DNA from 3 places in the Colwellia sp. MEBiC06753 genome. Region 1 is predicted to be linked to each of the others. Evidence: riboswitches for the same ligand, from Rfam matches in the RefSeq annotation. Region 1 holds a riboswitch; each other region holds the start of a gene.
The links. Region 1 has a riboswitch for cyclic di-GMP ahead of ACOB82_RS01825 (DUF3718 domain-containing protein). Riboswitches for the same ligand answer to the same signal wherever they lie in the genome.
Positions count from the first base shown of each region.

Region 1 (10,232 bases):
CTCGTGAATTGGCTATTCAAGTTGCTGAAAATATTAAAGACTACAGCCAATTTTTACCTATCAGCTCTGGCGTGATTTATGGTGGCGCTGGCATGGCGGCACAAGAGAAAATGCTTAAAGCTGGCATTGATATCTTAGTAGCTACCCCTGGTCGATTATTGGAACATCTGCATTTAAGAAACTTATCTCTAGGCCAAGTAAAATACTTGGTGTTAGATGAAGCTGATCGCATGCTGGATATGGGCTTTCTAACCGATATTGAGAAAATCACCGCACATATTAAGCATAAACATCAAACTTTAATGTTTAGTGCGACTTTTTCAAATAAAGTAAAAACCTTAGCTAAGCAAGTATTACACACGCCGAAAACCATTGAGGTTGCCAAGCAAAATTCAACCTCAGGCAAAGTTAAACAGTCGGTATATTGGGTGTCGGAAGCGCGTAAGCGTGAACTTTTATCTGAAATTATTGGCGTAAACAACTGGCATCAGGTGATGGTATTTGCAGGCACCCGTGAAAGTGCCAATCAGTTAGCTAAAGAGCTTAAGCTTGACGGCATTAAAACTGCGCTTTGTCATGGTGAAAAATCCCAAGGCTCACGTAATAAAGCACTGGAGCAATTTGTTGCTAGTGAAGTGCGTGTGTTAGTTGCAACGGATGTTGCCGCACGTGGATTAGATATTCCTAACTTGCCTTATGTAGTGAATTTCCATCTGCCATTTTTAGCCGAAGATTATGTCCATCGCGTTGGCCGTACTGGTCGAGCAGGAAAGTCAGGCACAGCAATTTCTTTAGTCAGCCCGAAAGATGAAAAATTCTTAGGCAATATAGAAAGTTTAATTGGCCGGAAATTTGAAAAAATCATCTTACCAGGTTACGAAATGTCGGAAGACGAATATCGTAGCAGTAAAAAAACGCTGGTTGATGCTGCTAAGAAAAACCGTTATCAAACTACTTTAGAAAAGAATAGAACGATTGCCAATAAACAAACACAAAAAGCTAAGGCCAAAAAGGCGGTTAAGCAGAGTAAACCAGCTAAAAAACGTAAGTAGTGTCGTATAGATGTTATTAGCATCAGTAAATAAATAAATCTGACAAGATAGTTACCTTCGCATGTTTGATGAAACGCTATTTGATGAAACGTTAATTGATATTCCTTTTGAATGTCGCCACATGTGCTGGTTTTGCGGAGAGCCGAGCCATTTATATTTTCGTTTTCCTCATCAGCACCATATTGTGCTGGCGTGCCCACACCCTACATTAACCGTTCCGAGTTGCGCTGAGTGCCAGAAAATCGCTTTATCAATTAAGGCCAATTCTATTGTTCAGGTTGCTGATGCGGTTAAAACAAGCCTAATCAAAATTTATCGCAAACATTTGGCGATTGGCCTTAACTGGACACCAGAAACATTAGCAGCGAGCGGGTTTGAAGGTGGAAATTTTGAGGGTTTTCAAAAAAGCGCATGGTTTATGTATGAAGTGGCAAAAGCTCGGGTAAATTATGCCGGCTGGCCTTTATCGTTGGGCGGAATATTTATTGATATTGATAATGAATCAACTAGCTTTGACTTTGACGGCGTAAAGTATCCATCGATAGAGTTAGCGATTGCACATTATGTCCAAGTGTTTGGCTTGAATAAGCAATTGCTGATCAGAGTATTGGACAAAATCGGCCTTGCACGATTTAGTGAGGCGGTAAGGTTTTGCCGCTTGCAGGTCAGCGCAACGCCAAATGAAGCAAATTTGGCGTTGGCAGTGTTAGATTAAATTTTTTCTAACTGATATCAGCAGTGTTAAATTGGTTTTCTATGTGAAACTAAGCATCTAAACGAAGCTCAACTAAACCAAGCTCAACTAGACCAAGCTCAACTAAACCAAACTCAGCTAAACCAAACTCAGCTAAACTAAACTCAATTTGGCCTGCATATTCATTTTTCGGCGGTACAAGTCTTGGTCCGCACGTTCAAAGAAACTTTTTGCGTTATCGGCTTTATTCATAAAAGTAGCGCCTAAGCTGCAAGTTACTTGATATTCAACCAATAAGTCATCACTAGCAACAGCTTGATGAATGCGATGATAGATAACTTCTAACGATTCTTTACCCGCTGATTCAATAAGGACCGCAAACTCATCACCACCAAAGCGGAAGATGCTGTCTGAGTCGCGCATACTTGCACGAAGTGCATTGGCAAAATGGATCAGCACTGAATCACCAATGGCGTGGCCAAACGTATCATTAATCGCTTTAAACTTATTAAGGTCCGCAACAATTAACCCGACTTTGTCATGGTTTCTTAATGACTGATGCATCGCGCGTTTTAATTGCTCATCAAAATGACGACGATTACCCAAGCCAGTTAAACCGTCTTGCATAGCAAGCATTAAAGCTCTGCGATAGGTTAGCGCATTGTTAAGCGGGTGAATTAGGTAATGATGTAACTCTTCTAAAATTTTAGCATTGCTGCTGGAAATTTTTTTATTTAACTCATAGGTAAGTGTACCTAGAATTTCACCTGCTAACAGCAAATTGAATTGGCGATTAAATTTGCCTTTTCGACTGCCTCGCATTGTCGATTGAGCGTCCAATGCTTGAAACTTTAATCCGGTAAAGTCTATGTATTTGCTGGCTTCCATGGCAAACTTTGCAATTATTCTGTCAAGCTCTAGTGTGGTTTGAAGTTGCTCTAATAAAGCTAAACCACGCTTATTGCTTGATAAATGGTTCGACTCAAACAGTCTAAACGCATTAAATTCAGAAAATTGGTGATCAAGTAAATTTAATGTTTGCATGATACTACCTATGTAAATGGGCCAAAAATCCGTCGCTAGCTCAGGATTTACCTTAGTTACAGAAGTGTAAGCAATTAACGTGCCTACAGGCATATCATGAAATGTTTGCTTTTAATTTATTGAATAGTAAGGTATAAAAATTGTTCAGCTTGATTATGTTTTTCTGACGACAAGTCAACATCTGCCAATTTTTGCCGAGCACTATGTCAAGCACTATGCCGGATACTATGTCAAGCAAAATGCCAGCGTTATGTCGAGCACTGTACCGAACCAACATGCAGTACCACCACGCCGAACAATGGAGTTTATGTGATAGCGCATTTAGAAATTTTAGCCATTCTTGCTTTTGCCGTTGCTATTGTTTTCTTATTTAGAAAGCTTAATTTACCTGCGATCCTTGCTTATTTGGTGGCAGGCGCCCTAGTTGGCGAGCATGGCTTAGCGCTGGTAAATGAAGATGTTGATTATGAGCATTTTGCCGAACTAGGCATTGTCTTTTTACTGTTTACCTTAGGGCTTGAATTTTCATTACCAAAATTAATGGCTATGCGTCATTTAGTGGTTGCCGTAGGTAGCTTACAGGTGGCAATTTCCATGGCTGTTTTTATGGCAATATCCATGCTGTTTGAGCAATCGTTTGCTAGTGCCTTTGTTATTGGTGGCATTTTGGCATTATCTTCTACCGCTATCGTTATTCGTCAGTTGAGTGAGACAGGGGCGATGAAGCGCAAATCTGGACAAATTGCCGTTGCAGTTTTGTTATTTCAAGATGTTGCCGTTGTCCCTTTGCTGATTATCATTCCAATGTTAGCGCCAAATACCGAAGGCTCGATGCTAATTGCATTGTCTTGGGCGTTAATTAAGGGCGTATTTGTTGTAGGTATTTTATTACTTTCAGGTAAATGGCTACTACCGAAATTATTCGATTTAATTGCTCAAGTGCGAACCGATGAACTATTTGTATTATCGACGTTATTGGTGACATTGCTCGCTGCCGCATTAACCCAATGGTTTGGCTTGTCGATGGCTTTAGGGGCATTTCTTGCGGGCATGATGCTTGGCGAAAGTGAATACAAATATCAATTAGAAGCTGATATTCGGCCATATCGTGACATTCTGTTAGGTTTGTTTTTCGTCACTATTGGTATGAAGCTAGATGTCGGGCTATTACTGTCCTCTCCTTTGACCCTGTTTATTTCAATGGTCGGCTTTATGTTACTAAAAATTCTAGTTATCAAGTTCTTAGCAGTTAAGGCCGGTGAAGCCAGTAAGGACAGTTGGGCGACCGGTATTATGTTGGCGCAAATGGGGGAGTTTAGTTTTGTATTGGTGGCATTAGCAACTCAAGTGAATATTTTACCAAACAATGTCTCATCGATGTTACTTGGTGCTGGTGTTATCAGCATGGCAATTACACCATATATGGTTAACAATGCGCGACGTTGGGGACGATGGTTAGCGAATGAAGAACCCGTTGATACTTCCGGTTTAGAGGTTTTGCCCGAAGCGACAAAGACTTTAAAAGATCACGTCATTATTTGTGGTTTTGGCCGCATTGGCCAAACGGTCAGCCGTTTCTTAAAACAAGAGCACATTGAGTTCGTAGCGATTGATATCGATCCATTAAGGACGAGAAAAGCTCGAGAAGCAGGCGAAAATGTTTTGTTTGGCTCGTCTCGACAGGCAGAGCTACTGCATGCTGCGCACTTATCTGAGGCTAAATTAGTGGTTATTGCCTTTGGCGAAGATAAACAATCGGCAGAAGTGATTCAAAAAGTGCGTTCATTATCACCGTCAGTACCGATATTAGTGCGCACTAGAAACGATGATCAGCTTGAAATGTTGCAAAATGCTGGCGCTAATGAGGTTGTTCCAGAAAGCTTGGAAGGAGCGTTAATGTTGGTGTCGCAAGTATTATCACTATCAGGCGTACCTTTCTCACGAATTATTCGTCGTGTACAAAAAGAGCGTAAAAACCATTACAACCATTTACATGGATTCTTCCAAGGTGAGCATACCGATATGAGCCCTGATGCGATGGATCGAATTGAATTTGCTCATGCTATCCTGTTAACGCCAAACTCTTTTGCAACAGGTCGCTCTATATCTGCATTGGATTTACCCGCTAGGCGGGTCAATGTCATCGCATTAAAACGCAATAATGTCGAGTTAGAAGAGCCTGATGAAAATATGATTCTGATGGCTGACGATACTTTGATTGTGCGTGGAAAACCGCGCAGAGTTGAGCGTACAGAACGCTTTTTACATGAAGGCAGCTAAATAACCTCAGCTTCACGTAAGCCATGCGTTTCTAGCGGCTATTTTTACTGCCTTCTACGTTACTTTGTAGCGAAATAGCCGGCTATTCCTGCTCCCAAAAGCCTTAAATTCAGATAAAAATATCAAGCTAGAAATATAAACTATGACTAAGTTATTGTTTTATTTTATCTTGCACTATTTCTTATGCAAACCAGAGGTTAAATAAATAAAAATTCTTTTATCTGTTGCTCTTTTTCAAGCGCATCTTCAATGCCAATGGAAATAAGCTTTTTGCAGTAGTGCTTATCAAACAATAAGTAACTAAACAAACTGGACTCTGGATCATTTTTTATCCCTAGTGTTCTAAATAGCATTCGAACACCTATCGGCAGACAATGGTAATACTCTGTAGCTATGGTATTAAAATCTTCACTTGGGTTAACCATTAAACTGTCGATATGTTTTAATCCGTCATGCTGTAATCGATCTTTCTCGCTAATTAACGACAGCGTGTTATTAATTCGGTGCATTCGCTCTAAATCACTTTGCAAAGTATCGGCAAATACCGAGTCCAGCATATGACCGGCGATAGTCGAAATGGTTGGCGGGTGAGGGTTATTTTCCATCGCATATATTTCTGCTTTTGGCTGCTCAACCCCGATAACAAAAATTCGCTCTGCCCCTAAATGAATAGGTGGGCTAAGGGGAGATAATTGATGGATAGAGCCGTCACCATAATGTTGCTTTCTTATTTTCACGGAAGGAAAAACCAAAGGGATAGCTGATGAGGCTAATAAATGATCACTACTAATCTGGCATGGCTCGCCAATACGCTTAGCGCGGATCCAAGGCTTGATATGGCTGGCCGATTGAAAAAACGTAATTGAATCGCCAGAGCTATAGTTTGATGCGGTTACTGATAATGAAGACAAATAATTATTGAGAATGTTGACATCTATTCTTCTAAAATCAATGACTTCATCTAACAAACGCCTAAGAGGGGCATTATTTAACAAACTACGCGCTGTTTTATTGGCATAATCGGCTTGAAAGCTTGCCAAGAAACCAGAAAAAAGGTTACCAAACACCTGTGGCGTGCTGCTTTGATAAATTTTATTGCAGCTTAGATTTTTCCATAGAGATTCCAGTTTTCTAACGCCCAGGTGATAACATGATGCGTAGCAGGCAAGGGCTGTAGCATTTAATGCGCCGGCTGATGTTCCTGATAATATCGGGAAAGGAATACCGTGATTGCGCGGGATAAATTTTGCAATACCAGCAAGCACGCCAACTTGATACGCTGCACGAGCACCGCCACCAGTTAACAGTAATGCATTTTTGCTGCCTTTATAGGTTTTTTTAGTTGTCATTCAGCTGGTTTAAAACGAATTTAGTACAATTAAATTGTAATGTATCTTAAGGTTAACAACCACTTTATCCTTAAAAATCAAGTAATAAAAAAGCCAGCGTGAGCTGGCTTTTTATAAGCGACATAAGAATTATTAACCAGTAAACAATTATAAACTAACGTCTACCAGAAAATAATTAGCTGCTGACGCGAGCGTTAGCAGCGTCAGCTAAAGGTTGCGACCCTGTTTGAAGTGAAGCTAAATTTGCAGAAACAACACTTTTAGATAATTTTTTAATCATCAATTCGCCAGTTTCTACAGAATTTTGTGCAGCTGCGAACTCCAACAAGTTTTTACCATTACATTGAATACTGTCAAAAATACCGCGTATTTTTAATTTGTTCGACTTTAAAAATGAACGCATGCGTTTTTTGTCATCAGCGGCAACGTACTCACATACACTTTGTGCAATGTTGTTAGCGTGTGCCTGAGGTACTGTGACTACAGACGTTAAAGTTAAAGCTGTGATGGTAGAAGCTAGTAATAATTTTTTCATTTTAATAACCTTAAATCAAAATTCGTTTTAGTTAAAAAAAGAAAAAACCACTGGAACGTACCCTTTTAACGAGGTAACTCCGCTGTCATAGGCAACAATATTATTGCCCTTAGACCGGTGGCTTTGCGTAACACGCTTTCACGTGCTTTGCCTTTTCTTTGTCACCTTTAGTATTACCAATAATTGTTACAAATTGCAACATAAATGGTAACAAATGTAGCCAATTTGTTGGGGTTCCGCGTTAGTTTATTGATATTTTGTTAAAAATAAAAAAGGAAGCATTCGCTTCCCTTTTTAAATAATTGACTAAATATACTGAGGATAACGAGTTAACTCTGGTTTAAAATTGCATTTCAGGTACGTGAGCTGGCACGACTAGCTCACCAGCGGTTAGCTTAACAATTTCTTCAACAGAGACGCCTGGCGCGCGCTCTAGTAGGTGAAACTTACCGTCTTTTATTTCAATAAATGCCAGATCGGTTAATACCTTCTTAATACAGCCTTTGCCTGTTAAAGGTAGGGTGCAGCTATCAAGTAATTTCGATTCACCGTGTTTAGAGGCATGGGTCATAGTAACAATAATATTGTCAGCCCCCGCTACTAAGTCCATTGCACCACCCATGCCTTTGATTAATTTACCCGGAATCATGTATGAAGCAATGTTACCGTATACATCTACTTCAAAAGCACCTAGTACAGTTAAGTCGACATGACCGCCACGTATCATGGCAAATGATTCAGCTGAATCAAAAATTGATGCGCCTTTAATTGCTGTAACAGTTTGCTTGCCTGCATTGATCATATCAGCATCAATGGTTTCTTCCGTTGGGAATTGCCCCATACCTAATAAACCGTTTTCAGATTGCAGCATTACTTCCATACCTTCTGGTACATAGTTTGCCACTAGAGTTGGAATACCTATGCCTAAGTTGACGTAGTAACCGTCTTGTAATTCTTGCGCAACGCGCATAGCAATTTGTTCTCGAGATAACGCCATGATTTGCTCCTTGTTGCGCAGTTAGCTATTTTCTGTGGTACGAACGGTGCGTTGTTCAATACGTTTTTCGAAAGTCCCTTGAATTAGACGATCTACGTATATGCCCGGTGTGTGAATTTGATCTGGATCTAATTCACCTGGTTCAACAATTTCTTCTACTTCGACTACAGTAATTTTGCCGGCAGTTGCCGCCATAGGGTTGAAGTTTCTAGCAGTTTTTCTAAAAACTAAGTTACCGTAGCGATCCGCTTTCCACGCTTTAACAATGGCAAAGTCACCTTTAATTGACTCTTCTAAAATGTACATACGACCATCAAATTCACGTTCTTCTTTGCCTTCGGCAACAGGTGTACCGTAACCTGTTGCTGTGAAAAATGCCGGAATACCAGCTCCGCCAGCTCGCATTTTTTCTGCTAAAGTGCCTTGAGGTGTTAACTCTACTTCTAATTCACCAGACATCATTTGACGCTCAAACTCGGCGTTTTCACCTACGTATGAAGCAATGATTTTTTTGATTTGGCGATCTGGTAGTAAAACACCTAAACCAAAATCATCAACACCACAGTTATTTGATACCAGCGTTAAGCCTGTTGTGCCTTTACGTTTAATTTCCGCAATTAAATTTTCTGGAATACCACATAACCCAAAACCGCCAGCAATCACGGTCATATTATCTTCTAGACCGGCTAGGGCCTCTTCGTAACTTGAAACGACTTTGTCGAATCCTGCCATTTTTGACTCCTCACAAAGCGCATTCGCGCTGTCAAAACTATTATTCTTGTTGTGCTCGGTAGGCGGTGGATACTTTAGATATCGGGCTTCGAGCTAATTTGTCACTAATAAACCAGCCAGCATTGAGCAATTTATTAAAGTCGATGCCAGTTTCAATGCCTAAACCATTGAGTAAATAAACCACATCTTCTGTCGCGACATTACCTGATGCGCCCTTAGCATAAGGGCAGCCACCTAAACCGGCAATGGCACTGTCGACAACCTTAATTCCCATTGTTAACGCAACGTAAATATTGGTTAACGCCTGACCGTAAGTATCATGAAAGTGAACCGCTAATTTTTCAACCGGTACTTTAGTACTAACTGCAGTTAACATTGCTTGTACTTTTTGAGCTGTACCTACGCCAATAGTATCGCCAAGTGATACTTCGTAGCACCCCATTTGATAAAGCTTTTCAGCAACTTGGGCGACTTTTTCTGGCGCAATATCGCCTTCGTATGGACAGCCAACCACGCAAGAAACGTAACCACGAACTTTTATATTGTGTTGCTTAGCTGCTGCCATAATCGGTGTAAATCTATCGATACTTTCTTCAATCGAACAATTAATGTTTTTTTGACTAAAGCTTTCTGACGCGGCACCAAAAATCGCTACCTCATCAACTCCAGCGGCAAGTGCTGCTTCAAAGCCCTGCATATTAGGCGTTAAAGCGGCATATGTTACGTTTGGCGATTTAGCAATGCCTTTAAAGACATCCGTCGAAGTCGCCATTTGAGGTACCCACTTGGGTGAAACAAAACTACCGCTTTCGATATAGCTTACGCCTGCGTCAGTCAGTTGATCAATCAGCGCGATTTTATCTTGGGCTTCAATAAACGTTTTTTCATTTTGTAGGCCATCTCGCGGCCCTACTTCAACGATTTTTACAAATGAGGGTAGGGACATTAGTTTTCCTCAGCTTCAAATGCTAATAACTCGGCACCACCATCAACCATATCGCCTTTAGCAAAATAAAGCTCAGTGACTTTGCCAGCGCTTGGTGCCTTAATGGTGTGCTCCATTTTCATCGCTTCCATAATAACCAGCGGCTGATCTTTTTCGACGGTTTGTCCCGATGTAACTAAAACATCAACCATAGTACCGTTCATTGGCGCGACTAATCCGCCATGACCTGCATCATTATTGGCGTCACCTAAATCAGGCAAAATGCGAGTGAAGTTAAAAACGCCATTAGGGCGATATAAACTAATTTGTTCGTTATTCACTGAAATTTCGGCAACACTACGGTAGCCGTCAATAGTAAAAGATAATGAACTTTCTTTAATATGGCCTTGGCAATCAAAGGTATTACCGTCAACTGCTATCAAATAATAGCTATCATGGCCTTCGCGCATTTGCTCCACAGTAACATCGAACTGTTTATCGCCATGAGCCAAGCTAAATTCGTGAATATGCGGCTCATTTAATCGCCAAGCATTGGTCATATTCCATGGCGAATAAGGATCTAACGTTTTAGCTGCTTGTTGCTGAGCATCTTGTGCACGGCTC
Region 1 is NZ_JBQMTM010000001.1:396,631-406,862, forward strand. Features, by position in the region: gene ACOB82_RS01800 (DEAD/DEAH box helicase) at 1-1,052, shown strand, start outside; gene ACOB82_RS01805 (hypothetical protein) at 1,114-1,767, shown strand; gene ACOB82_RS01810 (GGDEF domain-containing protein) at 1,900-2,790, opposite strand; gene ACOB82_RS01815 (cation:proton antiporter domain-containing protein) at 3,100-5,070, shown strand; gene ACOB82_RS01820 (patatin-like phospholipase family protein) at 5,268-6,419, opposite strand; gene ACOB82_RS01825 (DUF3718 domain-containing protein) at 6,595-6,954, opposite strand; cyclic di-GMP riboswitch class I at 7,024-7,116, opposite strand; gene ACOB82_RS01830 (3-oxoacid CoA-transferase subunit B) at 7,295-7,951, opposite strand; gene ACOB82_RS01835 (CoA transferase subunit A) at 7,973-8,683, opposite strand; gene ACOB82_RS01840 (hydroxymethylglutaryl-CoA lyase) at 8,724-9,629, opposite strand; gene ACOB82_RS01845 (acetyl-CoA carboxylase biotin carboxylase subunit) at 9,629-10,232, opposite strand, start outside.

Region 2 (10,232 bases), on a different contig from region 1:
AATTCGTGTGAACCTTCACCACCAATTGACCCGTTATCCGCAATTACCGGGCGGTATTCTAAACCTAAACGTTCAAAAACACGGCAGTAGGCATCAAACATCACTTGATAGGTTTGTTTTAAACACTCATCGCTAGTATGGAAAGAATAAGCGTCTTTCATTAAGAATTCACGGCCACGCATTACACCAAAACGCGGGCGAATTTCATCACGGAATTTCGTTTGAATTTGGAATACGTTAATTGGCAGTTGTTTGTAACTGGCAATTTCATTGCTGATTAACTTAGTGATCACTTCTTCATGTGTCGGACCTAACACAAACGGACGTTGATGACGGTCGTTTAAACGCAGTAATTCCGGGCCGTAATCATCCCAACGTCCCGATTCTTGCCACAAATCAGCAGGCTGAACCATAGGCATTAAGGTTTCTATAGCGCCCGCGCGCTCCATTTCTTCACGGACAATTGCTTCTACTTTACGAAGTACTTTTAGGCCTGTGGGTAACCAGGTATACAAACCAGAAGCGACATTACGTACTAAACCTGCACGTAACATTAATTGATGACTAATAACCTCGGCACTTGCTGGGGTTTCTTTTAAGGTAGAAACTAAATATTGACTGGTACGCATTGATTCAAATCCGACAGGCGTGTTTAAAAATTGGCGCTATTCTAGCAGGGCAGTTTAGGAAAAAAAATGGCGATAAACGCTTTTAATGACAAATAACCGGTGAAACTGAAAGAATTGTTAGATTTGGCTGCTGGTAACACCGTGAGATCTTAGTTGCAGAACGCATTGAAATTTCGTCAGCGCGTCATTTTTTTCACAAATACCACCACGAATAGCGCAATGGTGAAGCTGCCGGTAAAGGCTTCAAAAGCGGCAATGGCACGCGATATGCCTATTGGGGTAAAATCGCCATAGCCTAATGTGGTAAAGGTTACTACTGAATAATAAAGGCAGGAAAAAAATAAACTCATGTTATCAAGCAGGCTAGCGCTGGCTTTGAACATTTGGACTTCACCACGATAATTTAACCCTGTTATGGCATAAAGCAGGGCGCATAAGATGATCATGGCAATGGATATGCCAATAATACGCAGTGGCGCTTCACCATAACCACAAAATAAATCAACAACCTTAGAGTTAAAACGCTTAACGCTGTATTTGGGTTGTTGCATACGGCGCATGGTTAGCTCTTTTTGAATTAACCATCCAGAAAGCGTAAATATGCCTTCATGCTCGGCATGTTTTCTCAAATCGCGGTAAACTTCTTCGGCTTGTTCATAGTAATCAATAGCTTGCGCTTTATGGTGCGCTTTTTCCGCTTTATTTGCGCGATGCTCTTGTAATACTTTACGACCAACTTTGATATTTTCTATTTTACTCTCTGACCAACGCACACCTAGAAGATTCGTTTCAATCAAACTGGCACAATTTAGGTTAGCTAAGCGCAGGTCGGCTTTCATTAAGCTGCCATGATTTAGCTTTATATTAAAAAGGTGCGCACCTTCAAGGTTAGCTTTATAAAAATCAGCGTAAGTAAAGTCGTATCCTTGCTTTTGATGGTGATTAACTAAATTAATATTTGCTAAGTTGGCATACTTTAAAGAAATGCCACGCAACAGCCCGCCGGATTGAGCATAAGCTTCTAGCTTTTTTTTGACATCATCACCGGATTTATCGATTTCTTGATCATGCCAATAACATAAGCCATTACCAATATCGGGCTCTTGGCAATGACAACCAGTGAAATCAGTGTATTGACATAATTTAGTCGTTTCATTCATGCTTTTAGTATAGTGTGGCAAACCTAAATTGCTAAAGGAGCAAATTGATCAATGTCGTTAATAGTGAAAGCTGTTGATTATCAGAATCAGCAACAAATGAATGAGTTATTGGAATTACTTGATGGCTATGCCAAAGATCCAATGGGAGGTGGAGAGCCACTAAACGAAGAAGTAAGGAACAAATTAGCGAGTGAAATGGCTGCTCGTGGCTTTGTTTTTAGTTTTATCGCTTATTTGGACGATGTACCTGTGGGGCTAGCGAACTGTATTGAAAGTTTTTCTACGTTTGCGGCAAAGCCTGTGATCAATATACATGATATGGCGGTCGTTAACGGCTATCGTGGTAAAGGTATCAGTCAGGCATTGTTGGCTGCAGTTGAAAACCATGCTAAAAAAGTTGGCGCCGCGAAAATCACGTTGGAAGTGTTAACGGGTAACACAGTAGCGATGAATGCTTATAAAAAGTTTGGTTTTAACGGCTATGAATTAGACCCAGCAATGGGTAAAGCCGAATTTTGGGAAAAGAAATGCCGTTAATCTACCGGCTTTAAATTACCGTTAATTACCTTTACTTAATTAACGGTAATGGAACAACCTAAAGGCACTAGATTGCAGTGCTAGGTTGAGGACTAGGTTAGTTGGACGCGCTGAATTTAAAAGCATTTAAAAACTTGTTCTAAAAATTAATTGCTCGGCGTTTACCTGTTGGCTTTTTAGTTTCTTGCTTTTTATTTTCTTGTTTATTCTTGGGCTGTTTTTTGGTTCTTTGACCGTGTTTAGACTTTCCTAGATTTTGCTGATTTTTACTGCTTCCTTGGTATTGATCGTTTACATTACTAGGTGATTTTTCTTTTATTTCTTGAGGTTCTAGGGGCGTTTTTATTGGGTTATGACTTTGATTGTCAGCATCTGTTGTAACTTCAAGCTGCTCAACAAATTGAACCTCGATAATGTAATCACCAAATTGAATGTAATCACCATCGTATACTTTTTTACGTTTTTGAAACTCCACTTCGTTATTTAATAAGACATAACCTTCGCTAATGGCAACTTTTGCTTCGCCACCACCAGAAACTAAGTCAGCAATTTTTAATAATTTATAAAGCTCGATGGGTTGTTGATCTATTTCTATTAACAAGACATTAGGCATGATTTGGATAATTCGAACAAAAAACTAATAAATTAGTAAAATATTATCATGAATTGTTTAAATCTGCATCGCTAATAAATACGCGGCTTAGCGCGTTTTTTAATCAATTTTAACGATGGGGATTTTATCAAAAATGTAATGTAAATGAAAAAAAGTGTTGTGTAACAATGTGTAATCTGTATAATTCGCCGCGCAAGAAACGGCAAGGTATCTGAAAGGGTATTACGCAAAGCTACCGGTCTAAGACTCGACTTAAAAAGTAAGGGTTATGACAGCGGAGCTACCTAATGCAGCAGGGACCTTTTGCGCGTTTCAAAAATTTAACTTAATTTATTGAATTGTTGTAAAGGATATATCTAAATGAAAAAATTACTTCTTGTTCCTGTTGTTGCATTATTAACTTCTGTTTCTGTAGCTCCTACTGCTAACGCTTCAGATATTGCACAAAGCTTATGTGAATATGTTGCAGCTGATAACAAAAAGCGTTTACGCTCTTTCCTAAAAAGCAATGATTTAAAAATCCGCTCTGTATTTGATTTAGTTCAATGTAATGGCCAAAACTTATTAGAGTTCGCATCAACAAATAACGCTGTAGATACTGGTTCATTAATGATCAGCAAATTACCTAAATCAACAGTTAAAGGTATGTTAGCGTCAATCACTTCAGTAGAGCTTGCAAAAGAAGCTAATGCTCGTGTAAACGGCTAGTAAAAAGAAATTCCATAAAAAGCGAGCCTAGTGCTCGCTTTTTTTATGCCGAAAATTTTATTATTTAAAATAAGAGCTGTTTTTATAACTCTGCCGCTTTAAGTAATCCTTACTAATGTAGTGAATATAGCACCCGAAAACGCTAGTAGCAGTTATTTCTAGGGGGGGTAGTCATACAGTAAAAATATTGGAATTAGTCGAAAATTTAAGTGTTAGTAAAAACAGAACTTTTAGAGAAGTTTGGATAAAGAGTGGTGGGCGATACTGGGCTTAAACCATTTAAATGGCACGGGTTGTAAAAAGTAGAAGGTGCTTGCTTGCACTGACAGCGCTTTATTCATCGTCCACATTGCAGCGTTTGTGAAGCAGATTAATGCTTTGCCTTAGGTCGTCCTCGAAGTCTTTTAGTCGAGGGGCTTCAAGAAAAATTAGGAGATTCCAGCTTAAGAGACCACTGGAATGACGAATATCGAGCCTATAATTCACTGCATTTAAACGCAAGAGTAAATATCACTTAGAAAGATAATCTAGAATGAGTAGTGGTGGACGATACTGGGCTTGAACCAGTGACTTAGTAAGGGTTGTAAAGAGTAGAAGGTGCTAGCCTGCACTGACAGCGCTTTATTCATCGCCCACGTTGCGGCGTTTGTGAAGCAGATTAATGCTTTGCCTTAGGTCGTCCTCGAAGTCTTTTAGTCGAGGATCTTCAAGAAAGATTAGGATATTCCAGCTTAAGAAACTGCTGGAATGACGAATATCGAGCCTATAACTCACCGCAGTTAAACTGCAATAGTAAATATCATTTAGAAAGACAAAATAGAATAAATAGTGGTGGACAATACTGGGCTTAAACCAGTGACTTGCCGCGGGTGGTAAAGAGTAGAAGGTGCTCGCACCTTAATAATTAGTGCAAATGAAATATAGAACAAATAGTGGTGGACGATACTGGGCTTGAACCAGTGACTTGGTGCGGGGTGTAAAGAGTAGAAGGTGCTTGCACCGTAATTAAAGCTGCATTAAAAAATATCACTTGGAAAAAACAATGAAACAAATAGTGGTGGACGATACTGGGCTTGAACCAGTGACCCCCGCCTTGTAAGGGCGGTGCTCTCCCAACTGAGCTAATCGTCCATATCTGGAAAGATAATGGCCGATTAAATGCGTGGTGGACGATACTGGGCTTGAACCAGTGACCCCCGCCTTGTAAGGGCGGTGCTCTCCCAACTGAGCTAATCGTCCATATCATTTAATCAACAGAGTGCTCTAGGTTAGCCATGTTTTCACACTTTGTACATTTGTTTATGCAAACATAAAGTGGTGGACGATACTGGGCTTGAACCAGTGACCCCCGCCTTGTAAGGGCGGTGCTCTCCCAACTGAGCTAATCGTCCAATTTTATGGTAACTAAGAGATGTGTAATCACTTCTAAAAACAGAAGTGGTGGACGATACTGGGCTTGAACCAGTGACCCCCGCCTTGTAAGGGCGGTGCTCTCCCAACTGAGCTAATCGTCCGTCTCTGTGGGGGCGTATTATAGGGAGAAGTAAAAAGCTGTCAACACAAATCACGCGATTTTTAGAAAATTTTAAAGATTTTAATTTAAGTGCAGAAATTTTAGACATCGTGATTATTTTCTAAGCTTTTCTTGGATATATCTCATATTAGTCACAGACAAAAGTGTATTAAAAAATGATTGCCTGATAAAATAGCCGGCAATTTTTTACAGTAATTTAGATTCGACCAAGTAATGGTCGAATGTTTGAAAATTTGGTGAGCTAAAAATGACATTAACAACCCGATTTGCCCCGAGTCCAACTGGTTACCTTCATGTAGGTGGAGCTCGTACCGCGTTATACAGTTGGTTATATGCCAAGAAAAATAATGGTGAGTTTATCTTACGTATTGAAGATACCGACTTAGAACGTTCTACGCAGGAGTCGGTTGATGCCATTATGGACGGTATGAATTGGCTGAATTTAGATTGGACGCAAGGCCCATTTTTTCAAACTCAACGTTTTGACCGTTATAAAGAAGTTATTGATCAGTTAATTGCATCGGGTAACGCTTATCGTTGTTACTGTACGCCTGAAGAAGTAGATGCCATGCGTGAAGAAGCACGCGCCAAAGGTGAAAAAGAAAAATATAACGGTATGTGGCGTGAGCGCACTGATTATCCAGAAGGTAAGCCTTTTGTTATTCGTTTTAAAAACCCGCTTGATGGTAACGTGGTTATTAACGATCAAGTTAAAGGCGAAATTGTTATTGCTAACAAAGAGCTTGATGATTTAATTATCGCCCGCTCTGACGGCAGCCCAACTTATAACTTAACGGTAGTGGTTGATGACTGGGATATGAAAGTGACTCACGTAGTTCGTGGTGATGATCATGTTAATAACACCCCGCGCCAAATTAATATTTTAAAAGCGTTAGGTGCACCAATTCCTGAATATGCTCATATTCCAATGATTCTAGGTGACGACGGTAAACGTTTATCAAAACGCCATGGTGCGGTATCGGTAATGCAATATCGTGATGATGGCTACTTACCAGAAGCATTACTTAATTATTTAGTGCGTTTAGGTTGGTCTCACGGCGATCAGGAAATTTTCTCTCGCGAGGAAATGATTGAGCTATTTGATTTAACTGGATGTAACCGTGCACCATCAGCATTTAATACTGATAAGCTAATTTGGGTAAATCAGCATTATATGAAAACGTTAGACCCTGCTTATGTTGCTGAACATTTAGCATGGCACATGGCAGATCAAGGTATCAATACCGAAAACGGCCCTGCGCTTGAAGAAGTGGTAAAAGTACAAGCAGATCGCGTTAAAACCTTAAAAGAAATGGCAGAAATCTCACGCTATTTTTATCAAGATTTTAGTGAGTTTGATGCAACAGCACTGAAAAAGCATTTACGTCCTGTAGCTGCTGAGCCATTAACTTTAGTGAAAGAAAAATTAACGGCACTTGATGATTGGTCAGCAGCGCCAATCCACGCAGCAATTAACGAAACCGCTGAGCAGTTAGAATTAGGTATGGGTAAAGTAGGTATGCCACTTCGTGTTGCAGCAACAGGTGCAGGTAACTCACCATCACTTGATGTGACATTAGCATTATTACCTAAAGATAAAGTATTAGCCCGAATTGATATGGCGTTGGCGGCAATCGCCGAGCGCGCAGCCAATAGCTAATTAACTATTTCGTTATTTGATGTTAAGAAAGCCAGCTTGTAATTGCTGGCTTTTTTATTTTGTTCTTTCTAAAGATAAATTTGTGTTAACCCGTATTACGTTACTGACCAAATAAAGGTTATAATAACGCGTTATTAGATATCACCGCTATTAGGAGCTTCGCTTGAATTTTAAAGACTTTGGATTAGATAAACGCTTAATGGAAACCATTGAACATAAAGGGTTTACTGAGCCAACTGAAATTCAAGCAAAGGCAATTCCTATTGCTATGGCCGGGCATGATTTAATTGCCTCATCAAAAACCGGTTCAGGTAAAACCTTAGCGTTTATTTTGCCTGCCTTACAGCGTTTAAGCACGCAGCGAGCATTATCGAAAAAAGATCCACGCGTGTTAATGCTAGCGCCCACACGTGAACTGGCAAAACAGCTTTATGCACAGCTAAGATTATTTACTGCCAATACTCAGTTTAAAGCGGTATTGATTTTAGGGGGCGAGAACTTTAATGATCAGGTCAAAACATTAGCAAAAGATCCGCATTTTATTGTCGCGACTCCAGGGCGTTTAGCTGATCATTTAGATCAAGGTCACTTTTATTTACAAGGGCTAGAGCTGCTAATTTTAGATGAAGCAGATCGCATGCTCGACTTAGGTTTTGCTGAACAGTTGGCAAAAATAAATAAGGCGGCCGATCATCGAAAACGCCAAACCTTGATGTTTTCAGCAACGCTAGATCACGCACAAGTAAATGAATTTGCTGCTGATTTATTAAAATCACCTAAACGCATTGCTATTGAGCATGGCCACAGTGAACATCAGGATATTACCAAGCGCTTTTATTTAGTTGATAATTTGGATCATAAAGAAGCGTTATTAAATCACTTCCTCGAACATGAAACTATTCAGCAACTCATTATCTTTACGGCAACTCGCAGCGACACCGAGCGATTAGCTAAAGCCTTATCAGAGCAGGGGCGTTCAGCCATTGCTTTATCTGGCGAGCTAAACCAAAGTCAGCGCAATCAAATTATGGACAGTTTTGCTAAAGGGCGCGAGCAAATCTTAATTACCACAGATCTAGCCTCTCGAGGTTTAGATTTAGCCAATGTCTCCCATGTTATTAATTTTGATATGCCAAAGCATACTGAAGAATTTGTTCATCGTATTGGTCGTACGGGGCGTGCGGGTAATAAAGGCGATGCAATTTCGTTTGTTGGTCCTAAAGACTGGCTAAGTTTTAAAAATGTTGAAGCGTTCTTACAGCAAACCATTAGTTTTGACAAAATTGATGGCCTTGAAGCGAAATTTACTGGGTTAAAACCTAAAAAACCGAAAGTAACGAAAAAGCCAGTGGCGAAAAAGGTTGCAACGAAGAAACCTGCCGCAGCCAAGGCAAAACGCATTAATAAGAAAACTCAGTTTACTCAACAAGACGTTGGCGATATGCCGGTCATGCGTAAAGGGCCAAAGTTAGCGCCGCAAGAAATAGATAGCTTTGATGAAGAGATTGATTAGCTTAAATACGTGACGCAGCTAATGGCAAGTTGATTCAAATGAAGTACTTGATAGCAACCGATATATTTGGTCATACGCAAGCGCTTGATGAATTTATTCAGGCGCTTAATTTATCTGGGCAAGTAGAAATATTTTGTCCTTACCAAGCTGTTACGCGTACCGTCATTAAGCCATGTTTTGAAAATGAGGCGACGGCTTATCAATACTTTACTCAACATATTGGCCTTGACGCATACGCTAATGCGCTATTTGATTATATTTCTAAACAATCTGAACCTGTAAGTTTACTTGGTTTTAGCGTTGGTGCTTCGGTAATTTGGCAAATAGCTGATAAATTGAGTACTGATGGGATTTGTGTTGATGCAAAGTCTGTAGTGCCTACAGTTACTGGCGCATTGTGCTTTTACAGTAGTCAAGTTCGACACATGTTAACGCAAAATACATCAGTACCAATTACCTTTGTTTTTCCCAAAGCTGAACAACATTTTGATGTCCATGCTGTGATGGCGACGTTAGCTGAAAAGCCGCTGGTTAAATGCGGACAAGTGGCATTTAACCATGGATATATTAATCAGCTTTCGGCAAATTTTGATATTGATGGCTATCAACAAGTTATTGTCGCGATTAATCAACTTGCCGATAATGCATCACTGCACCTTGTTAAGTATTAGTATGCTTGGTTTTAGTATATTAGGTTTAAAAACGTCTTAGTTTTAACATACAGGGATAAATTAGAGCCAAATACGCTTATTTTGTCGCTTGTGGAATTTTAGTTGCTTGCCAAGCGACAACTTGCCATTTGCCGTTTCGTTTAACCATAGTGCCGGTATTAAAGTAAGTTTGTTTAATTTCATCGGTATCAGCATTTTCTTTATGCATTAGCTTAAATGCAACTATTGCGGTATTACCATAAACGCGAACATCTGTATTTTCTGCCCAATATACTGGTGGCTTTTCGTTTGTTTCATTTGACTCACTTGCTTGCTGATTAAAGCTTTTCATAATATCGGCTTTACCGAAGCGAAGACCCGCTGAACTCGTATAAATTAAATCATCAGCCCAGAAACTGTCATGGTTAAGCTTGTCATTTTGCACTGAGTTGGCAAGAAAATTATCAAGCAAGGTGTTTACTTCTATGATGGCCGGATCTGGTGTTGTTTCATTGGCATGAATTGCAGTACCAATCAAAGCGGTTAAAAGTAAGACGGTTTTTAGCCATTGTTTGATGTTCATGATGTTACCTTTTTATATTTTTATTTGTTATTTGAACAATTGCTTTGAGCTGTTGTTGTTAAATAGCGGTAAATAGGGCTTTTCTTCCATAATGCCAATTAGATTATCATCAGGATCGCGAATAAAGCCAATCCAAAGTTCGTGATCGGGCATTTTTGCCGCAAGTTGTGGTGGGCGCTCAATATCAATATTTTGCTGGTTTAGGTAGTCAAAATATTGTTCGATATCATTGGTTTGATAGTAAATTACTGAGGTGTGATGATCGTCTGTCTTACCTTGCAACGTGGTGATCATTAGACGAATACCTGCCAACTCAACAAAAACCAGATTAGGCGGCACGTCAAAAAGCAAAGGTAACCCTAAAACATTGCAATAAAAATGCTTGGCGGCATCGATATTATTAGTGGCAATGGCAATTTGTTTAATGGCTGATAGGGCTGGTTGTGCTGATGCATTTGGCATAATGACGCTGTTATATATTAATTTGGCTTCACTACACTTTAGATTGATTTTTAACTAACCACCACATAAACACCAAAATCATACTTAGCCCAATAGCAAATGTTGCTGGGTAGGCTAAGTTGATATGCTCACCAAAAAATAACGCAATGCCCGTTGGCCACCAATAGTCTGCGCCGCCCACCT
Region 2 is NZ_JBQMTM010000016.1:49,632-59,863, reverse strand. Features, by position in the region: gene ACOB82_RS13200 (proline--tRNA ligase) at 1-629, opposite strand, end outside; gene ACOB82_RS13195 (ion channel) at 806-1,789, opposite strand; gene ACOB82_RS13190 (GNAT family N-acetyltransferase) at 1,841-2,326, shown strand; gene ACOB82_RS13185 (RNA-binding S4 domain-containing protein) at 2,466-2,939, opposite strand; cyclic di-GMP riboswitch class I at 3,131-3,227, shown strand; gene ACOB82_RS13180 (DUF3718 domain-containing protein) at 3,300-3,647, shown strand; tRNA gene ACOB82_RS13175 (tRNA-OTHER) at 4,188-4,281, opposite strand; tRNA gene ACOB82_RS13170 (tRNA-Val) at 4,703-4,778, opposite strand; tRNA gene ACOB82_RS13165 (tRNA-Val) at 4,811-4,886, opposite strand; tRNA gene ACOB82_RS13160 (tRNA-Val) at 4,963-5,038, opposite strand; tRNA gene ACOB82_RS13155 (tRNA-Val) at 5,086-5,161, opposite strand; gene gltX (glutamate--tRNA ligase) at 5,429-6,841, shown strand; gene ACOB82_RS13145 (DEAD/DEAH box helicase) at 7,005-8,354, shown strand; gene ACOB82_RS13140 (hypothetical protein) at 8,393-9,025, shown strand; gene ACOB82_RS13135 (nuclear transport factor 2 family protein) at 9,102-9,587, opposite strand; gene ACOB82_RS13130 (VOC family protein) at 9,615-10,049, opposite strand; gene ACOB82_RS13125 (hypothetical protein) at 10,081-10,232, opposite strand, start outside.
Region 2: another riboswitch for cyclic di-GMP. It lies ahead of ACOB82_RS13180 (DUF3718 domain-containing protein); the one in region 1 lies ahead of ACOB82_RS01825 (DUF3718 domain-containing protein).

Region 3 (10,232 bases), on a different contig from region 1:
TGGTTGAGCGCTTGCAAGTTGCTCAGCACTTGGCTCTGTTTGGCTCCAAAGCGCGGCACTTTGTAACGATTCAGTTAGCGCGGCTAACAATAATGTTATTGAAGACTTAGACATATAAAACTAACGACTCTCTTTGCTTTAACCTAGCTTTGATCTAGGTTTAATCTAGCTTTAACCTAGTTTTGGCATAGTTTTAACGCGGCATTATCCTTATAATGACCGCAAATTTCGACTAATTTTTATCTTATGGATCGCATCGACACAATTTCTGAACTTCTTAGTGCTTCCGGCTCGCAGTTTCGCATTTATGACATTGGCAGAAAAATAACCAAAATCAGCAAAGATGATTTTAATAAAGTCGAGCATAATCAATTACCTTACCCTTATCCCATTCAAGGACATGCCTGTTTCAGTGTAGTATTTTGGCAAGCGAAACAAAAAACGCCGTATTTATGGTTTATCAAATTACCACTTGATGAGCGTGGTTTATTAAATCAAGGCGCCAGAAATCACTTCATCGCGATAATTATTGAAGCCCTTGGCAAAGATTTAACCGTTGACCCAAGTGAGCAGCAACAAGAGTTGCTCAATAGTAACCCTTATCATATCACCCCAGCTGAATATAAAATGGCGGCGATCAACAGCATAGTAAAAAATGAATTAAAACAAGCGCCAAGTATTCATTTTGAGCACTTTCAAGAATATATTGCAGGTAATGGCGATTGGGACAATTGGCAAACGATTGGCATTCAAGGCATCAGTGATGTTGCTAGTCAGGTAAGCAATCCAACAATTGCTAAAGATATCGCTAAGCACCTTAACAAGTTTCCAGAGCCAGTATTTCTGCCATTATGTCAGGCTTTAGAGAATCAAACGTTATCGGTATCGCTGATTGATGCGTTTATTGCGTTAACGCCAGAATTAATCAAAGCTGAAGCGACTCAAGCTCAACTAGCTGCATTACCCCCCTCAGAGCAAACGGCACAACATACTAAGCTTGCTCATATTGTTCGCGCACTTGCCAGTTCTGCAGAACATCCACATGTCCAAGCGTTTATTAGTGAATTAATTGCCAGTGAGCCAAGTGACGATGTGCTAATAACAATTGCTGGCCGCTGCTGGCAAGCGTTAACACCTAGTACATTAGAAGCAATGCTAAGTGCTTTGGCCGCCAAATCAGATTTGGCATTATTTAATGCGATTTTTAAAGATTTAGTTGCAATACCTGCGCTTCGACCACATGTATTTAGTGTGATGCGCAGTGAAACGCGCTCAGATGCCTTAGCCAAAGCCATTGGTCAGCTATTTAACTAATAATGTTTAATAAATTAAAAGTTTAATTGATAAAAAATAAACGAAATCATAGCTAGCTAATTTATTTCCACAAACCAAGAGTATTTTATGGGTGATATTTATATTTTCTTAGCCATTTTTCTGTTCGGTTGGTATTTCTGGTATTTACGTAAAGTCACAGAAACAGCAAGAGTCCATGCTGAGCGCTATTGCCAGCAACAAGGTTTACAGTTGATATCGATAGCTCGCCGTAGTGCTCGCCCTGCATTTAATAAGCGCAATGGTGTATTTATTAAAACCATATTTGATTTTGAATTTAGTGGCGATGGTGAATCGAGCGCAACCGGTGCAATGGAGTTAAATGGCTTAAAACTGATTAATGTCGACCTACCGGCCTATCGGATTTAATGTAAATTTAGCTCTCCGCTACAACCTTTACACGCAAGGAAAGAAGCAATAAAAAAGCGAAGTTTAAAAACTTCGCTTTTTCGTTTTTTAACTTATTAATCTTTCGATTAATTTAAACAGATTAATTTAAACAGATTGTTTTAAGCTAATTATTTTAAGCTAATAGTCGTGTGTACTTCAGAGCCATCTTGATGATCTGGTTCAAACCAGCGCGCAGTAACTGACTTAGTTTGTGTCCAGAAGCTCACAACTTGCTTACCGTTTGGTCCTAAGTCACCTAATTTTGAAGCGCGAGAGCCAGTAAAGCTAAAGTATGCAACTGGTACAGGAATTGGCACATTAATGCCAACTTGACCAACATCAATATCGTTTTCAAACTTACGTGCATTCCAGCCACTTGAAGTGAAAATAGAGGTGCCATTACCGTTCGGGTTAGCGTTAATAATTTCAATCGCTTCTTCTAAGGTTTCAGCTTCTAATACACATAATGCTGGGCCGAAAATTTCTTGGGTATAAATATCCATGTCAGTCGTTACGTTCGAGAACATTGTTGGACCAACAAAGTTACCGTTTTCATAACCTTCAACCACACAGTTACGACCATCAACCAATAACGTAGCGCCTTGCTCTACACCAGAGTCTAATAACTTAATAATGCGCTGTTTCGCTTGCGGTGAAACCACTGGACCAAGATCTGCATCACGCTGCGTACCTGGGCCCACTTTCATTTGTTTTGCACGCTCAGCAATTTCTGGTAACCAGTTACGCGCTTCGCCCACTAAAATAGTCACAGGATTTGCCATGCAACGTTGACCAGCCGCACCAAATGCTGAGCCTAATAAGTCATTGATTGCACGATCTTTATTAGCGTCAGGCATAATAACCATGTGGTTCTTCGCGCCCATCATCGCCTGTGCGCGTTTACCGTGCTTGCTAGCATGGTTATAAACATGGGTACCAACATTAGTTGAACCAATAAATGAAACCGCTTTAACATCATCGTGCTCACACAATGCATTTACCACATCTGGACCGCCATGGACGACGTTAATTACACCAGCAGGAATACCAGCTTCCATTGCAAGTTCAACAAAGCGAATAGTTGATGATGGATCTTGCTCAGAAGGCTTAAGCACAAAGGTGTTACCACAAGCAACGGCAGGTGGAAACATAAATGCAGGTAACATTACTGGGAAGTTAAATGCAGTAATACCGACACCAACACCCAGCGGTTTATTTAATGTATAAGTATCAACACCAGTCGCGGCATTGTTAGCCATTTCACCTAGTTGTAAGCGCGTAATTGAACAAGCATTTTCTACCGCTTCCAATGCTCGCCCTACTTCACCTTCAGCATCAGGTAACGTTTTACCATGTTCTTCGGTTATTAACTGTGCAATCTCATTAGTATGTTGACGTACAAGCTCTTGAAACTTAAGCATAATACGCATACGGTTAGTTAGTGAAACTTGTGACCAAGTTTTAAACGCTTCTTTTGCTGAAGCTACCGCTGCCGCAACTTCTTCTGGTGTCGCCATCGGTACGCGCGCCACCACTTCTTGTGTTGCCGGGTTTAATACATCTAACCAATGGTCTGATTTAGACTGAACTCTTTCGCCACCAATAATTAGTGGAATTTCTTTGATACTCATAGTTGGCCTCAATAGCTTCAACATAAACAATGTCGCTAAGGTAGTACCTAGCTTAGCAATGCACAACAAACTTTAACGCAAGCTAGCTTGCATATATGCAAACACAAATAAAACATTTATACTAAGCTGATGAATTGGGACGATTTACGCATATTTTTAGAGGTTTCACGCGCTGAGCGATTATCTGTGGCCGCTCGTCGTTTGGGACTTGATCCGTCAACGGTGTCTCGTCGCTTGCATCAACTTGAAAGTCAGTTATCGGCACACCTTTTTGAGCGCACCACTAGCGGCCATGTCTTAACTGACGATGGTAAGCAGCTGGTAAAGTCTGCCACTAAAATTGAACAAGAAGCCCACTTTGCTTTTGATTTAATTACTCAACAAAATATTGGCAATACCGGTGTCGTTAGAATTGGTGTTACCGAAGCGTTTGGCAACCACTTTATCGCACCGCATTTAATTGAGTTAAAAGTGGCTTTTCCAAAAATAGATATCGACTTATTGCAATTTACCCGAGATGTAAAAATCAGCCGCAATGAAGCTGATATTGCTATTGCCATTGAAAAGCCGAAAAGCACGTCGATGATCGTGACCAAATTGACCGACTATAAGCTACAACTTTATTGTGCTAGCGCTAAATTCGACGAATATAGTGCAACCAGTAGCAATGCCCTTTCACAACTGCCGTGGGTCACTTACGTTGATAATTTGCTATTTACCGAACAGCTTAGTTACCTGAACGAAATTAATACCGAAATCACGCCAAGTTTTCGCAGCACCAGCGTTATCAGCCAATATTCCGCGATAAAATCTGGGCTCGGCATTGGCATTTTGCCGTGTTTTCTCGCCGAAATGGATCAAGACTTAGTGAAACTGTTTCCTGAAGAGATAGCTATTACCCGAAGCTTCTGGTTAATAACGCACCCAGAATTAAAGCGTTTAAAGCGCGTTTCTACGGTTTGGGAGTATTTAAAAACATTAGCCGAAGAAAAACAGGCTATTTTAATGCCACCAGCCAAGTAACTTGAACCTGCAATAACTTAAACCAGCAGCAATTTAAGATAAGTTAACGATAAATAAAGGCACTAATACCATCAGGGTAGTTTTCGGTAATACGCGGGTCTTCAAAGCCAGCAAAGCCCAAACCTTGTAATAGCTGTTGAGACGCCAGATTGTCTTCACTAGTAATGGCTAAAACAGGTCTGATCTTTTGATAATGCGACAATACCGCTTGTGCCGCTTCTTTAGTATAACCTTGGCGATAATGCTGCGGCAGCAGTGCATAGCCTAAATCTGGCGATGGTAATTCATCACGCTTTAACAAGCCGCATAGCCCAATCTGTTCTCCACTAGGTAACACCATTGCCATTAAGCTAAAACCATAGGTCTCCTGCATTTTTGCTGGACCATTAGTAATGTAATCAAGTGCGTCTTGCTGAGTTCTAACCTGCTTATCGCCAATATTGTTAATAAAATCTGCTTGGTTTAGCAGATCAATAATAAATGGCCAATCATTTTGGATCAGCGGTCTGAGCGTCATACGTTTAGTGGTGATCATTTTACTTCCTTGTCGATAAAATGTTGGTACCTTGCTAGTGCATCTTGTCGCCCTTTATTTAGCTGACAGACACTTTTTTGATAATTAAAATTAAACAAATCAAACCAAAGAGACAAGTGCTTACCCGCCAATTTATCACCTGAAAATGCCAATATTTTTGCCGCCACCTGTGCCGTTGCCAGCTGATTTTCAACTTGAGCATCTCGTATATAATGCGCTTTTACTTGGTTACTTTCGTCACTAAAGCTAACAACGGGAAAGTTGACCAAATACGGACTTTTACGAAACATCTTCTTAGCTTCGCGCCAACTGCCATCAAGTAAAATAAACAGTGGGGTTTTATCGGTTATAAGCTCATCCGGAAGATTATTCTCAAAAACTTGTTGCGAAGGCGCTGCATATTGTTTGGGAAAAACCACTAATGGCAAATAATGCGGATCACTTAATAATGCTAATAAACCTGATGGCGGCTCGGTACGAGACCAAATAAAGGCGTAAGTACTAGGTACAATATCTGCAATTAACCGTGCGGTATTACTTGGCTTTAAGACCTCGGCATCATGCATCAATAAACAAAACGCCGAGTTAGCCATGCTACTTTGTTTTAGTGCGCAAATACAATTAGCCTTAGCCAACTGGCAAAACTCACAACGATTAACTTTTTTGCCTCGGGCATTAAAAGGCTTAGTGCTTAGCTGCTTGCGATGACGATAAAGTTGTTGAACAGCATTTAACATGGCAAATGGCACTTACTTGATATGATATAAAGTGAAGGTTGGCTAAGTTTACCACGAAAAAAAAGCACCTAACTCGGTGCTTTTCTAATTAATTCATTTCTTTATTGCAAATACGCTTTTTTATGGTCTTTATGACGCACTTCAATGAGATTAAATTCTGCTAATTCAGGTATTTCTCGTTGCATCGCACTTTCTAGCTGATCAATAGCCAGTACTGATAAACAAACCTCATCTGCTTTTGCTTCGATTGCTGATGCGCGCGTTTCCATTTGCTGCTCTATTTGGCTACCAAAGTTTTCCATACGAGTTTCAAATGCTTCCATGTCACCACCTGAAAACATCATTTCGCGACCAACAGCCATTAACAAACTGCCCATAGAGCTTTGTACTGCACGCTCTACCGTGTCTTCAATGCGTTGTTCAAAGTCTTCACCAAAGATATCTTCGCCAACAAAGCCGTCTTCATTGAACTCAATACCACGCTCAACAGAAAAGTGCTTATCTATTTCTGCACTCATTTTATTCAGTTCTTCCGTTAATTCGCGGCCAATATCATTATCTTCGCCAAGCAATTCATTAAACGCTAAGTTAACCCCTTCGGTTGCCAGCGAAATACCTTCAATAGCAATCGATTTTACTTGCGGAACAACTGCACGAATGCTCGTTGAATAATCATTAACCAATTTTTCTTGAGACGCGGACAACGAGACTTCTTCGCCATCAACGATTAACTGATGAGCACCGATAATTTGATATAACTGACGATCATCTTTGTAAAAGCTCAGTGTTTGACTATTAATTTTAACACCAGCATTTATATTAACGTCACAGGCGTCGGTATTAATGTCATGCGCCATTAGTGGAGTTGAAAGAAGTAATAAAGCACCTGCTGCAAATTTTGTCATTTTAATATCCTTAAATGTTGCTATTGCTAAAGATATATCAAAACAAGTGCCAATATATTTTACTATACAAATCATAAGGTTAAATTTAACCTACAAAATCAAGCTTATGATTTTAGCCAGAAGTTAGTAAAAAAAACAAACTATTCGTCAATTAACCAATTCAGCGCAGAGTCATAACAGTTAAAGTTTTTAACCGGCAGTGATTCATTTTCAGCAAATTGCTGAATTAATAGCTGTTTGTGGCCGCTATGTGAAACTATACGTGCAACTTTAAAGTTAGCAAGTTTGTTCATAATTGATTTGATCACTTGAACAATTTCAGACGAACCGTAATCTAATTGAAGCTCTGTGGCATCAATCATTAGCTTATTCAGCTTTTCGCCTTCTGCAACACTAAATAATTCATTGTAAAACGTTTTAATATCTATAGTTGAAGCCGTGCCAACTAGTTTTGCATATAGATATTCTGGGTGGAGATCCTTCTCAATTGATAATTGAGAACCACAGGTCATTGTTACCTCTTAATTAAAAAATACCGAGGATCAGCAATATAAAATGAAAATTCGTGCAGCTCAGCCATCATAGAATAATCGTTAGACCTGGAGCTTTGCGCGAGTGCTTTTTCAAGCACCTTGCCAATCGGTCGGCGATTTTGCCTAAATCAATTAATCTTTTCAACAAAAATAACGATTTATAACACGTCAGACCAGATATTTAACATTGAGGCTACAACTGTTACAAAAACTTAATCTGATGAAGGGTAATTTATGGTAATTTTACTAGAACGTGTTGAGCTAAATTTGCATTAACCGAGTTAACAATAATGACCGACAAAATAGCAAAAGTAACCAAGGCAAATGGCACAGGTATTCGACGTATTTTCAATGCCGCAGTTTGCTCATTTAAAGGATTTAAAGCAGCTTACAAGCATGAAGCAGCCTTTCGTCAAGAGTTACTATTATGTTTATTGCTAGCCCCTATTTCATTTTTCGTTGCCAAAAGCACAACTCAGCTAATGATCTTACTAATGACCTTAGCATTTATTCTGTTTGCTGAGATTATTAACTCTGCCATCGAGGCATTAGCAGACAAAATTACTACTGAACATGACGAACTAATTGGCAGAGCAAAAGATCTTGGCTCTGCCGGTGTATTTATCGCCTTTGGTTTAATGATATTTTGCTGGGGTTTGGCAATATATGAAAACTTTATTAACTAACCATTCGGTAATAAAGCGAGCTTTTGTATTAATCAATTGTTGCTAAATTCTTCATCCAGCGTTTTGACAGTGCCCTGTAGCCAAATAAACATAACTTTGCAACTTCTTCAGCATAAGCGGCTAATGCGACCCATAACAAGGGAAGCTGCCAAAAGGTAGCTGCGATATACACCAAGGGAATACTCACCAGCCACATACCAATGATGTCGGTAAACATACAAAATTTATTGTCGCCTCCCGCCCTCAGTATACCCAAGGCCAACGTCATATTACTCACTTTAAGCCAAGCTAAAAGCGCAATAAGAATGAATACTTGATGGGCTGTAGCCAATGTTTGTTCAGCCATATTCTGATAAGGGCTTAAAATAAACGACTCTAGTGCTAACATTAAGCCACCCAGCGCAAACGCCACCAACGGACAAAGCAATAAAAACGATTTAGCCACTTGCCAAGCTTTATCGAATTGATCAGCACCTAAACATTGACCAACCATAATTGAACATGCTGATGCTAAACCGAAAAAGACAGCGAGGAAAATCCCCTCAACTGGTGACAGCAAGCTCATCACCGCCAATGCTTCTGTACCCAATTGCCCATAAATCAGTTGATAGGCAAAGGTACCTATCGACCAAATACCAAAGCTGATCATCATCGGCCACACTAATGAAAATATTTTCCACCATTGATGACGGTTGTTCAGTAACGTCCAGTCACCAGATTTCGGCGCCAGCATGTGCTTAACGTGCAATAAAAACCAAAATAGTGTAACCACATGTAGCAACCGAGAAAGTAAAGTTGCCCAAGCAGCACCTTCCACCCCTAATGCTGGAATCCCTAAACCACCATTAATTAGCCAATAATTAAGTACAACATTAATTGTGATAGCAAAGCAGCTAAACGCCATAGGTAGTTTAACTTGCCCAATACTACGCAGGGCATTTTCGACAATTAAAATAACACCAACACATATTAAGCTTGGCATAGTGATCCAAAGGTAGCGTTCGCCAAAACCAAGTACAGCCGGATCGTCAGACGCCCAACCGATAATCGTATCTGCAAAATAAAAGTTAGCGATAGCAATTGGCGTAAATGCAGAAAGGGCAAAAACAATAGCAATTTGAATAGTTTGTCTAATTTTTTCAGAACGATTTGCGCCAAAATACTGGGCAGCTAAAACCCCTACGCCCCACGACAAGCCAGTGGCAATAACTAGCACAACAAATTGCACACGATTACCCAGCCCAACGGCTGCCACTGCCGCATCACCTAAGTGTCCGACCATCACTACATCAATCATACTGAGTAGCGTTACTAGCACATTTTGTAATGATATCGGCCAGGCTAATTTAATGGTTTGCCTAAATTGAGAGCTGTGTATCGTGGTCATTAATAGTCCAATAAAAATGGCTTAGCCATACATTTAAAAACAAATTTTAACGCTATAACGCTGGGAAAAGGTATTGAATACGTATTGAATATGTTAGAAATAGCTTTCAGTTTAATTACACGGCATTTAGCTAACTTATCTAAGGAAATTTAATGCGCTTACTATCAGCTACATTAGCTTTTATCTTACTTTCGCCAAACGCAGTACTTGCTAACCATCAACCGGCACCTTTAGTATCCATTGCCAGTCATGATGCATTTTTTAGCGCAATTAAGGCGCACTGCGGTAAAGCATATGCTGGTAAGGTCGTTGTCGATAACTCCAACAGCACGGCATTTGCCAATAAAAAATTGATCATGCATGTTAGGGTATGTAACGATGAGCAACTGCAAATTCCATTTCATGTTGGCGATAATGCCTCAAGAACTTGGATCATCACTAAAACAGGCTCTGGTTTATCATTAAAGCATGATCATCGTCACCAAGATGGCAGCTTTGACGAACAAACCATGTATGGAGGCCACACTATCGATGCAGGCTGGCCACAAGTGCAAAGCTTCCCTGCCGATCAATATTCCAAAGAATTATTTACAGCACATGGCATCCCACAATCCAATGGCAACACTTGGCAAATGTTTATTTACCCTGAAAAGTTTACTTATCGTTTGGTAAGGCAAGGTCGAGAATTTACCGTAGACTTTGACTTAACACAGCCGATTCCTGTTCCGGACGCTCCATGGGGTTATCAAGATTAATCCCTAAGGTAAATATCTATATTTAACCCATAAAAAAATGCGGCTCTGTGAGCCGCATTTCTTTATCTAGCTTTTTCTGTGCATCCTGCACACATTTAGTGTTTCCCGCATCATCCGTAATAAACTATCCCTAGTATGTCCTAACGCTTCCGTTTGTTGTCCTTTACCCATCCTGGGAACTACATAATCCTAATGCATCACACACCCTGTGTTAAAGCTATCCTTTCAGTCTTCCTGACGTTAACTTTCCTTTGTTAACTCACATCCATGTTGTATCATCCTATGCAATGCCCTATTGCATGACCTCATCCTGAAGCC
Region 3 is NZ_JBQMTM010000021.1:58,636-68,867, forward strand. Features, by position in the region: gene ACOB82_RS15275 (YqcC family protein) at 1-114, opposite strand, end outside; gene ACOB82_RS15280 (DUF3549 family protein) at 247-1,314, shown strand; gene ACOB82_RS15285 (DUF3301 domain-containing protein) at 1,402-1,701, shown strand; gene ACOB82_RS15290 (CoA-acylating methylmalonate-semialdehyde dehydrogenase) at 1,851-3,353, opposite strand; gene ACOB82_RS15295 (LysR family transcriptional regulator) at 3,483-4,376, shown strand; gene ACOB82_RS15300 (GNAT family N-acetyltransferase) at 4,420-4,911, opposite strand; gene ACOB82_RS15305 (tRNA-uridine aminocarboxypropyltransferase) at 4,908-5,648, opposite strand; gene ACOB82_RS15310 (DUF2884 family protein) at 5,750-6,553, opposite strand; gene ACOB82_RS15315 (hypothetical protein) at 6,694-7,065, opposite strand; cyclic di-GMP riboswitch class I at 7,117-7,200, opposite strand; gene ACOB82_RS15320 (diacylglycerol kinase) at 7,377-7,772, shown strand; gene ACOB82_RS15325 (MATE family efflux transporter) at 7,801-9,159, opposite strand; gene ACOB82_RS15330 (hypothetical protein) at 9,312-9,914, shown strand.
Region 3: another riboswitch for cyclic di-GMP. It lies ahead of ACOB82_RS15315 (hypothetical protein); the one in region 1 lies ahead of ACOB82_RS01825 (DUF3718 domain-containing protein).